One region of the Loktanella sp. M215 genome, then DNA from elsewhere that is predicted to be linked to it. Evidence: riboswitches for the same ligand, from Rfam matches in the RefSeq annotation. Region 1 holds a riboswitch; the other holds the start of a gene.
What was found. A riboswitch is a leader RNA that binds a small molecule or an ion and turns the genes downstream of it on or off. The one in region 1 is predicted to bind cobalamin.
Positions count from the first base shown of each region.

Region 2: linked by a shared signal. The riboswitch ahead of GLR48_RS22455 (CbtB domain-containing protein) and the one ahead of GLR48_RS07750 (TonB-dependent receptor plug domain-containing protein) in region 1 are both predicted to bind cobalamin.

Region 1 is NZ_WMEA01000001.1:1,580,982-1,585,971, forward strand. Features, by position in the region: gene GLR48_RS07745 (ABC transporter substrate-binding protein) at 1-308, opposite strand, end outside; gene GLR48_RS07750 (TonB-dependent receptor plug domain-containing protein) at 295-2,154, opposite strand; cobalamin riboswitch at 2,280-2,486, opposite strand; gene GLR48_RS07755 (class I SAM-dependent methyltransferase) at 3,305-4,120, shown strand; gene GLR48_RS07760 (MFS transporter) at 4,605-4,990, shown strand, end outside.
Region 2 is NZ_WMEA01000005.1:18,399-23,388, forward strand. Features, by position in the region: gene GLR48_RS22440 (sialidase family protein) at 150-1,415, opposite strand; gene GLR48_RS22445 (heavy-metal-associated domain-containing protein) at 1,503-1,700, opposite strand; gene GLR48_RS22450 (hypothetical protein) at 1,863-2,186, shown strand; cobalamin riboswitch at 2,264-2,487, shown strand; gene GLR48_RS22455 (CbtB domain-containing protein) at 2,520-2,690, shown strand; gene GLR48_RS22460 (CbtA family protein) at 2,692-3,342, shown strand; gene GLR48_RS22465 (DUF1636 family protein) at 3,355-3,711, opposite strand; gene GLR48_RS22470 (DUF6692 family protein) at 3,952-4,812, shown strand; gene GLR48_RS22475 (glutaredoxin) at 4,844-4,990, shown strand, end outside.

The sequences.
Region 1 (4,990 bases):
CGGTCCAGCATCTGCACCGTGGCGCGCCGGGTAAAGGTCCCTGCGATCACGAGGTCGGGCTGCATCAGGTAGATTTCCTCTGCCAGACCGTAGTTCAGGGTGTAGCCCGCCGCGACCTCGGCCATGGCGGACCCGCGCGGATCGGCAGAGAGGGTCGAGACCGACAGAAGCTGACCCTCGCCCGCCACAAGCATCGCAAGCTGATCCGTGCACAGGTTCATCGACACGACACGCCGGGGCGCGTCGGCGTGGGCCGGGGCGGCGGCCAGCGCCGCCAGCCACAGGACAAGGGCCCTAGAACCGCGCATTGACGCCGACATAACCCGCGCGGCCGCGCGTCGCGTAACCCCAGACATCGACGGCCGGATCGTCGAACAGGTTGGTGACCCGCCCTGTCAGCGTGACACGCGCGGTCAGGTCATACTGCGCGGCCACGTCGACGGTGGTATAGGCCGGCAGCTTTGCCGTCTCATAGGCGCCAAAGAACTGCGCGTCATAGTTGCCAGAGACGTGCCTGACATCCGCCGACACCAGCCCGCGCCCGCCGAAGGTGTCCAGCGTCCCGCCCACCGTCAGCGTGTTGCGGGGGCGGCGCTGTTCCACGCTGCCGTCCGGGTTCGTGGCATCAAGGTAGGTATAGGCCATCCGCAGCGCGAGTGTATCCGTCGCCTGCAGGGTCCCCGTCAACTCGATCCCCTGCCGGTTGCTGTCGCCGGACTGGTTGACGAAGCTGAAGGTGCCCGCACCGGTGGCGACATCGGTGATCTCGTCGGTCAGCACTTCGTTGAAATAGGTCACGTCAAGCGTGCCGCGCCCGTCCAGCACCGGCAGCGTCACACCCACGTCGAAACTGGTGTTCCGCTCGGGCGTCAGGGCGGGGTTGCCGACATAGCCGAAGTCGGTGGCGTAAAGTTCGAAATAGGACGGGTTCACGATACCGACCCCGGCAGAGGCATGCAGCCGCGCGCCGCTTTGCCCGACGGGATAGGACAGGCCGACGTTCCAGGTCGCCGCATCCTCGAAGGTATCGTTGGCGTCAAAGCGTGCACCGGCCTGCACATCCAGCCCATTGTCGAAACTGCCACGGTATTCCAACGCCAGGGATGTCGCGGCGCGCGCATACAAAGGGTTCGACCGGCTGCTGTCGTTCTTGTGCTCTACCAGCACGTTCAGCAGGTGCCGCGTCTCGGCCACCGCAAGCCCGTCGAGGCCATAGCTCAGGCGGTATTTCAGCGCATCACGCTCTGTCCGGATCGGCGTGCCGCTTTCGTAAGCGGCCGTGTTGTCCGTGCGTTCATAGGACAGCCGGTGCGTCAGCCGCCGACCGAGGGTGTCGAGTTCCGCAAAGATCCCGCCGGTGGTTTCATCGCGGGTACTGAACAGCGTGGGATCGTCGACGATGGACCCGGCGGCGTCCAGGGCCGTGTAGTCCGCCGCATCGGTGTCATAATCCTGCTCTGACCGGCGCAGGGTGAACCCCAGCTTCAGCGCGTCCGTGGCCAGATAGTCGCCGGATAGAATGGCGGTGGTGCGGTCCATGCCGTCACGCTCTCCGCCGTCGCCGGACTGGTCGAAACCGTCGTCCTGCACGTGAGACAGCGCCAGCGACAGACCGCCGCGGTCCGTCCGGTGTGACAGAAAGGCGGTCGCTGTGTTGGCCGCACCCACCTCCAGCGATCCGCTGAGCGTGGTGCCGACCTGCCCCTTACGGGTGATGATGTTGATCACCCCGGCCGAGGCATCGGACCCGTAATAGACCGACTGCGGGCCGCGCAGCACCTCGATCTTCTCGATGTTCGCGGTCTCCAGCCCGCTGAGGATGTATTCCCCGTCGCCGCCCGCCGCGGCGATCCCGTCGATCAGGATCAGGGTATGGCTCGCCTCGCCACCACGGATGCGGACCTGCGTGTAGGTCGGGCCGGACCCGGTGACCGAAACGCCGGGCAAGGCGCGCAGCGCGTCCTGCACCGTGGCGATGCCCCGCGCCGCGATGTCGTCGGCCGTCACGACGCTGGCGGCACGCCCCAGCGCGCCCGCCGCGATGGGGGACAGACCGCCGGTGACGATGATCTCGTCAAGTGCAAAGGCATCCTGTGCCGTCGCGGATGTAAAAGGTGTCAGGGCCACGGAAGCCAGAAGTACGGAACGGAGCATGGGCATATCCCTCGGGTCGTCCCCGGTGGGGACGCATTTTCGATATGTCAGAGAGGGGGTATCCCCCGCAGACGGTGAAGACACCACAAGCGGACGCTCCGCAGCCCTGACGCCCCACGCGCCCGGACAGGGTGAACACCTCGGCAGGTCTCCTGACTCGCGGGTCAATGCTGGGCCGGTCCTTCCCATCACGCGGCGCGTGACAGTGGCATTGTCCGGCTTCGCTCTCCGCCTACAGTTGCGGGGGCAGTCGTGGATTAGGCCAATGGGCCGCACCACGTTCCCTTTTCACCGGACGGCAGACCGCCCGGACCGAAGTAGCCATGGTCTAACGCGTGGCATTGTTTTTGGAAAGGGGCGGCCTGCCCGCCTTCGCATCCGGCATCGCAGGCGACCATGGTCCGTCGGTTGGGGCAAGACTGCCCGGTCCGGGATCTGGCCCGCACCGCGTGCGTGGCTGAAGCCACGAAACGCGGTCACACGCTGGTACGGGACGGGCCATGAATGACACCGGTGCCCCACCGATCGCGCGGCATGACAACGACAGCAGGGATGCGGCGCGGCCGGACGTCCCCTTGATGATCACTCATCAGGCTCACCCTGATCTCTTCTACTTTCGTCGTCTCTGATACTCATATCTATTGCCTGGATATCCTCCGCCCTCGCGAGATGAACGTCCCACGAGAGGGGTCGGGTAACAGGGGTGGTCTGAAAAGCCCTCAGCCCAGGCCGAGCCACGTCCTGTCGCTTCTGAAGACGCGAGCCTGACGGTGCACGGTGGGGCACCCCCGCACGGGTGCACTTCCCGGGGCATTCATGGCCCTAGGGAGGCCCTGAGATCCAATCGACTAAGGATCTGAGGTCGCTGGCCGGGAAGGTGGAATTTCATGCTAGGTGACTGATTATTTAGATATTTATCAAGCAGAAGTAGATGGCGCCAAGCGTGCGGAGAGGGAAAGTCCCATGTGTCTTGGTCTGCAAATCAACCGAACTGGACGCCAGAAAGTCGTCTCCTCGGCTGGACACGAGAATGTCGAAATCAAGAGATTGGGTTGTTTGACAGGGGGCTCGACTGCTGCGTGATGATTGATATTTTCGGTCGAGGCTGCCAAGGTTGCACAGAGCGCTGATACATCAGAAAGGGCTGCGTATGGATTGGAACGCGATGGCGGCACCATGGTTGCGCGTTGAGGCCGAGACCGATGCCGCTCATGCCCCGGTTCGCAAAGCCCTCATGGCGAAGGCCGCGTTGCGCGTGGGTCAATCGGTTCTCGATATCGGACCCGGAGCCGGGGTCTCGCTTCTTGATGCCGCCGATGCAGTGGGCCCGACAGGTCATGTCACCGGTATTGAAATTGCGCCGCCGTTTGCAGCGCGCGCCAAGTCGCGCGTTCCGGCCAATGTTGAAGTTTGCATTGGCAATGCCGCGGATTACCCTTTCGATTCAAGCGGTTTCGATGCCGCAATATCGCTTTTTGGCGTGATGTTCTTTGCCGATCCAGTTGCGGCCTTCGAGCATATCCGCAGCGTATGCAAACCCGGAGCGGCGCTCACCTTTGCCTGCTGGGGGCCACCGGAGGACAATCCATGGTTTGGCATGCCAAGTCGCGTTGCCGCTGAGGTCTTCGGCCCTGGCCCGGCCTTTGATCCTGATGCGCCCGGACCGATGGCCTTGGGCAACAAAGATAAGATCAACCGCATTCTTTCTGCCGCAGGCTGGGTTGTGGACATCGACACCAAGGCGCTGCACCTTACCCCAAATGGCAGTCCGGACGACGTGGGTGCTCTGCAAATGACGATTGGCGCTGCTGCGATGCGCATGCGGATCGCCAAAGAGGCAGGAACTCTGGATGAAAGCCATCGTGACGCGGTGCGCACCGGACTGATCGCAGGATTTTCCGAAATGGTTGAGGGGGGTGATGTCCGGGTGCCTGCAGTGGTTCATGTCGTCCGGGCCGTGGCCTGAAATCATCGGGCTTGGCAAAGCGGGCGCATGAGTTTTGCCGTGTGGACCTGCCGCCAAACTGCGAATTGATCCCGCGCGCCCCAGTGCGATGTCATGACCTGCGCCGCGCCAGTTCGAGCCTTGGCCGTTCAAGTGCAAGGCGACTGGTGGCCTTGAAAAAACAGCTCCACGACCTCGGCTGCATCGCAAACCGGGGCTTTGACCTGTGCGCCGCTTCTGCCCCACAGCCCGGACATCATCACAGGTGCGATCAGGGAGAGCAGCTTTTGTAGCGGCCCCCCGGACCGATGGCGCTTCAGTTCTGGTGTACGGACATGATGCGGGCCGCGCTTTGCAGGGGCGGCAAGAGCGCCGATGTCGCGTCGCGCCGTTCTGCAAACATCCCCATGTGACCAATATCCTGCCGTGCAGCGAATCGCAGCTTTCGATAAAGCCGCCTGCGACGTATGTCTGGCGGGCCATTCTCACCGTCGAGGCAGACGTCATGCTTTCCGTCCTTGCAGACCGCACCTATCGACATCTGTTCGTGGCACAAATCGTGGCCCTGCTGGGCACAGGCATGGCAACCGTCGCGCTGGGGCTGCTGGCCTATGATCTGGCAGGTGACCGCGCGGCGCTCGTTCTGGGCACGGTGTTCACGATCAAGATGATCGCCTACGTCGGTATTGCGCCCATTGCGGGGGCCTTCGCAAACCGCTGGCCCAGACGCGCCATGCTGGTCAGCCTTGATCTGGTCCGCGCGGTGGTGGCGCTGTGCCTGCCGTTCGTGACCGAGATCTGGCAGGTCTATATCCTGATCTTCCTGCTGCAATCCGCCTCGGCCGCATTCACGCCGACGTTTCAGGCCACGATCCCCGACATCTTGCCGGA
Region 2 (4,990 bases), on a different contig from region 1:
AACGACGCTTGCCTTGTTTGTTCAGGGCAAGATCAAACCGACTGTCGGTGTCGCAGGCCACGGCCACACGTGCGGTCGCGCCCCCTGCAGGCCGGGCATGAAAGGCCGCACGTTTCCAAAAGCGACTGCCTCAATCTCATCGGGTCAGGTCATTCAGAAAGATCGACCGTTCCGCGCGCGACATGGATGGCGGTCCCATCATCCGGGCGACCCTCTGCGTCAACTGATGGTTCGGTCCAGGCGATGTAAACGTCGTCGCCCGCCAGCGTCATGCGGGGAAAGCCCATCGCGTTTCCCGTGCGATTGACCGCGATGGCGACCGGGTCTCCGCATCCGTCCGCCGCGGTCGCCCGGCAGGTCAGGAGCACTTCTCCGGCTGCCGTCCATTCGACCCAGCTGACGAGGGCCGATCCGTCCACGAGTTGCAGCAGGTCGACCCGGCCCGCGGGTCCGCCCAGATCGATCTGTCGTGCGGGCCCAAAGCTGGCCCCCCGATCGTCCGAGAAGGCCATCTTGACCGCTGGCACGCCGCCGGCGCCGGTGAACCATACAAGGGCTGCATGATCGCCACGGGCTGCGATGGCGGGGCCGTTCACCGGGCATCCGTCGATTTCCCAGCCATCGCCGCTGACCGGCTGGGGATCTGTCCATGTCCCCTCCACGCGCCGCACCACCGAAATGTCCCTGACCTCGTCTGCGGTCCGATCACGGTAGGCCAGCAGGACGGTCCCATCATCGGTCACGACCGCACTCGTCTGACAACAGGTGCAGGTCCGGTCGTCCAGAAGCAGATCGTCCGACAGGGTTCGGTCGCCAGTGACAGTCGTCGCCCGCAGTTGCATGGCGCCGGCGTCTGCGTCATCGCTGCCGAACGTATCGCCGGTCTCGTAAGACCGTCCATCGAGCCACATCGCCAGAAGACCGTCCTTTGCATCGGGCAGCAGCGTGACGAAACCGTGTTGGCGGCTCAGGCCATCCCGGTGCGGCACGATGGGCGTGTCCCACGTTTTGCCACCGTCACCCGAGATCGCAATGTTGATGTCGTAATCATAGTACGAGTCCCCGTTCATCCGGAGCCAGCTGACGGCGATCCGGCCATCTGGCAGGCCTACGGCAGAGGAAAAGTCCGCATAGCTGATGAAGAGGTCATCACCTTCAGCGACGGTGACGGGGTCTGACCAGGTTACACCGTCGTAGATCGCGGTCTCGACCTTGGCGAAGGTGTCACCGGACACTTCGGTCCAGGACATCAGAACGCGACCGTCGGCCAGCGTCACAAGCGACGGCTCCTCGACGACGCCGGTGCTGGGCACGTCGATTTCGGCCAGCGTGGAAAAGACCTGCGCGGCACCCGAACTGCCGGTCAGGCCGAACGTAAGGCCTGCGATAAGAGAAAACAGAGAACCGCGTGTCATATCAAAAACCTTTTACACAGAAAACACGATCGCGCCGGTGCCCGGCGCAGTCGTCGAAATGAGACAGTCTTGGGCGTGACGCTTGGGTCAGACCGTTACCGCCGGATAGCCGGCGTCTTTCAGGGCTGCACGCAGCAGTGCGTCGTCGCGCCCGCTGTCGATGGCGACCGTGCGGGCCGGCATGTCAAACGACAGGGTCGCGGCGGGGTCGAGAGCCAGCACTGTTTTTTCGACGGTCGCCTTGCAGTGGCCGCAACTCATGGCAGGAATGGAATAGGTGGTCATAACAGTCTCCTATGCTGTGGTAAATATGTGGGGCCTTCCCCCGCTGGAAGGTCAAATGCAATTCTGTAGGTATGGACTGTCGACCTTCCCCCGGACTGGAAACCTTATCCCCGGACTGCAACCCTTATGTAAGGCGCTGAACCAAAGCGTGAGGTACCTTCCATGTCCGATATGTCCCCGATCACATTGTCCGTTACTGGCACGTCTTGTGCGTCCTGCTTGGGGCGGGTTCAGCGCGCTCTTGTGGCGGATCCGGGCGTCACGTTGGCGGTGCACAGCGCCACGGCGGCCGCGGTCAATCTGGCGACGGAAGCGGTGCATGTCATGTCCGTCAATCGTGCGATGATGCGCAGTATCCGCCCGATCCTGTTCTGGGCCTCTGGCTACAATGTGGCGCTGATCCCGGTGGCGGCACCCGTCATCGCCCCGCCAGCCGCACCGCAATCCCGGCCCATCCTGCAAAGCCTGGGAAAGGCGACGAGATAGCCCGGGCGAAGCGCCCTGCCCTGGCCTGTGACGGGCGCGGTGCCGCGTAACGGATATTGCATTTTCGGTTCAGGCCCGGTCTAGTGATCCTGCTTGGTGTTCCATACGCACAAAGTGCAGGAACCGAACAGGGAATCTGGTCAGGATCGATCCGGTATGGAGATCCGATGCCAGAGCCGCCCCCGCGACTGTAAGCGGTGAGCGACTGCCGAATTGTCCACTCACATCCCATGATGTGGGGAAGGCCGGCAGATCGTCACGACCCGCGAGCCAGGAGACCTGCCAGGCACAGTGCAGACCGACCGTCGGGTGTGACGGCAAGGAGAATGACCTATGACGACCCTCGTTCAATCGCAGGTGCGCGATGCAGGCGGCACACGCGCAATCATCATGGCCCTGGCGTTCGGCCTGGCTTTGATCGCGTCCGTTGGCTTTGCCTCGGCCGGTGCCATTCACGACGCTGCGCACGATGTGCGCCACGCGACCGGCTTTCCCTGCCACTGACATGTTGCGTCCCATTCTGACGACCGCGCTGCTGGCCGGCGCGGCCGCCGGTGTGGCAGCCGGCGTGCTTCACCTTGTCTTCGTTCAGGACATTCTTCTCTCGGCCGAAGTATTCGAGACTAGATCCGAACAAGCCCCCGCCGCACTTCTGACGATGCGCAATGCGCTGACGATCATGGTCATGGTTGTGCTCTACTGCGGCTATGGCGTGATCCTCGTCGCACTGATGGCGTTTCGCGGACAGGCAGGCGACCGGATCGATGCGCGGTCCGGCCTCCTGTGGGGGATCGCCGGTTTTGCCGTCGTCATGCTCGCTCCGGCGTTTTCGCTGCCTGCACAACTACCGGGGGCGACCGAGACTGAGCTTGCCATGCGTCAGATCTGGTGGGTGATATTCGTGCTGTCAGCCGCGGGGGGTGCTTGGATCCTGGCGTACGGCAAGACGCCTGGCCAATGGGCCGTTGCGGCCCTGCTGCTGGTGGCTCCTCATCTGGTCGGTCCGCGCTTGCCGGATGTCCTGACGGGCAGCGCACCAATGGAACTGGCAGCACTCTTCACCGCGCGATCACTTGGCGTCGGATTGCTGACCTGGATCGTCCTGGGAATGGTCGCGGGTGCCGTCTGGCGACGCGAACAAGCTGAACCGGCCTGAACGACCGAGCGGTTAGACTTTCTGCGCAGGCATGACGGGGATGCGGGCCCGCAGGCAGGACCGCAGTCTGCCACACGGCCGCGCGTCCTCGATCCACCCGTCCGGAGCCTCCAGATAGGTGCGGCACGTCGCGATCAGATCGTCGATATCCGTATCGAAGGACACACCCGAGAACAGGTATGTGGCGCGACCCTGACCTTGGAGTGCCACAGACGACGGGGTCTGACACGCGCCGAGGCAGGCGGCCGTCGACACGCTCACGGTGTCGTTCAAACCTGCAGCACCGATGGCCGCCATCAGCCGCAGCCTGGACACCGTTACAGATGCCGCCGGTGCGCAGGTGTTGCAGATGCAGATGTTCACCGTCACGGCATTCCCTTTTAATACTGCCCGGATGGATTGAGGATGGCCATGGCATCACCGGATTTCAGGTGCCCACGGTTCGCTGAACTCACTTTCATCCCGACCTGATGCCTTTCAGCAAAGGTGACGGTTTGCCCCGGTCCGCCTCGCATCACGGGGCGCTGTATAAAAATACTGATTTTATGGGAACATTCCAGCGCCGGAACTTGGTTGCGTCTGCAAAGCCGTACTCAAGAAGGATACCCCATGCATTATGTCCGCTTCTTCGCGATGATCGCCACCTCCACTGTGGTCATGTTCGGATTGATGTATCTGAACTCGTATTCCCTTGAGCATATTTATTTCTCGCAGACCCGCATGTGGATGGCGCTCTATATGGGTGCGATCATGGCGATTATCATGCTGGCGTTCATGCTGGGCATGTACAAGAACCGTACAGTTAATATGGCGATCTTCGGCGGGTCCGCAGTGGTGTTCGCGCTGGCGCTCTGGCTGGTGCGGTCACAAGAGACGGTCGGCGACGTCGCGTGGATGAAGGCAATGATCCCGCACCACTCCATCGCAATCCTGACGTCGTCGCGCGCCAACATCTCGGATCCCCGCGTGCGCAAGCTGGCCGACGAGATCATCGAGGCGCAGGACCGCGAGATCGCGGAAATGCGTTGGATGATCGCCGATATCGAAGCCAATGGCGAACAAACGACGTATCCGTTGGGCGAAGCCGATGCCCCGGCCGAAGTGGCTTCGCTGACCGAGGCGTTGTCGTCCGCCGTCATCGCCTCTGTCGATCTCGCACCGCTGAGCGATGATGAGATCACCCGCGCCCTGCCCGCCGGAGCGGTTTGCAATTTCCGCCGTGGCGTCGATGCGGACCCGGTGTTCGCCGTTGCCGCCGACGGCGCATCGGTGACGAAGGTGTCCGGCCAGTTGGTCATGCTGACCGGTGACGGCACACCCGACAATGCTGGCGTTGCGGCCCAGACGGAGGGACTGCGGGTGACAGTTACGCCCCATGCCGCTGAGGATGAAGCCACCCTGCTGTTCGATCTGACCACCGGGCAACCTTTGACCGTCGGGTACGATGGTTACTGGGCCTGTGCGTCCTGAACGGCATCACGTAAGATAAGGAAACTGCCCCATGCCCAAAGACAACAGTGCGGACGCCAGAACGGCCGTCCTTTACCGGATGGTCATGCCAGAACACACCTGCCCCTACGGCCTGAAATCCAAGGACCTGCTGGAACGGCAGGGTTATACAGTCGAAGATCATCACCTGAAAACCAAG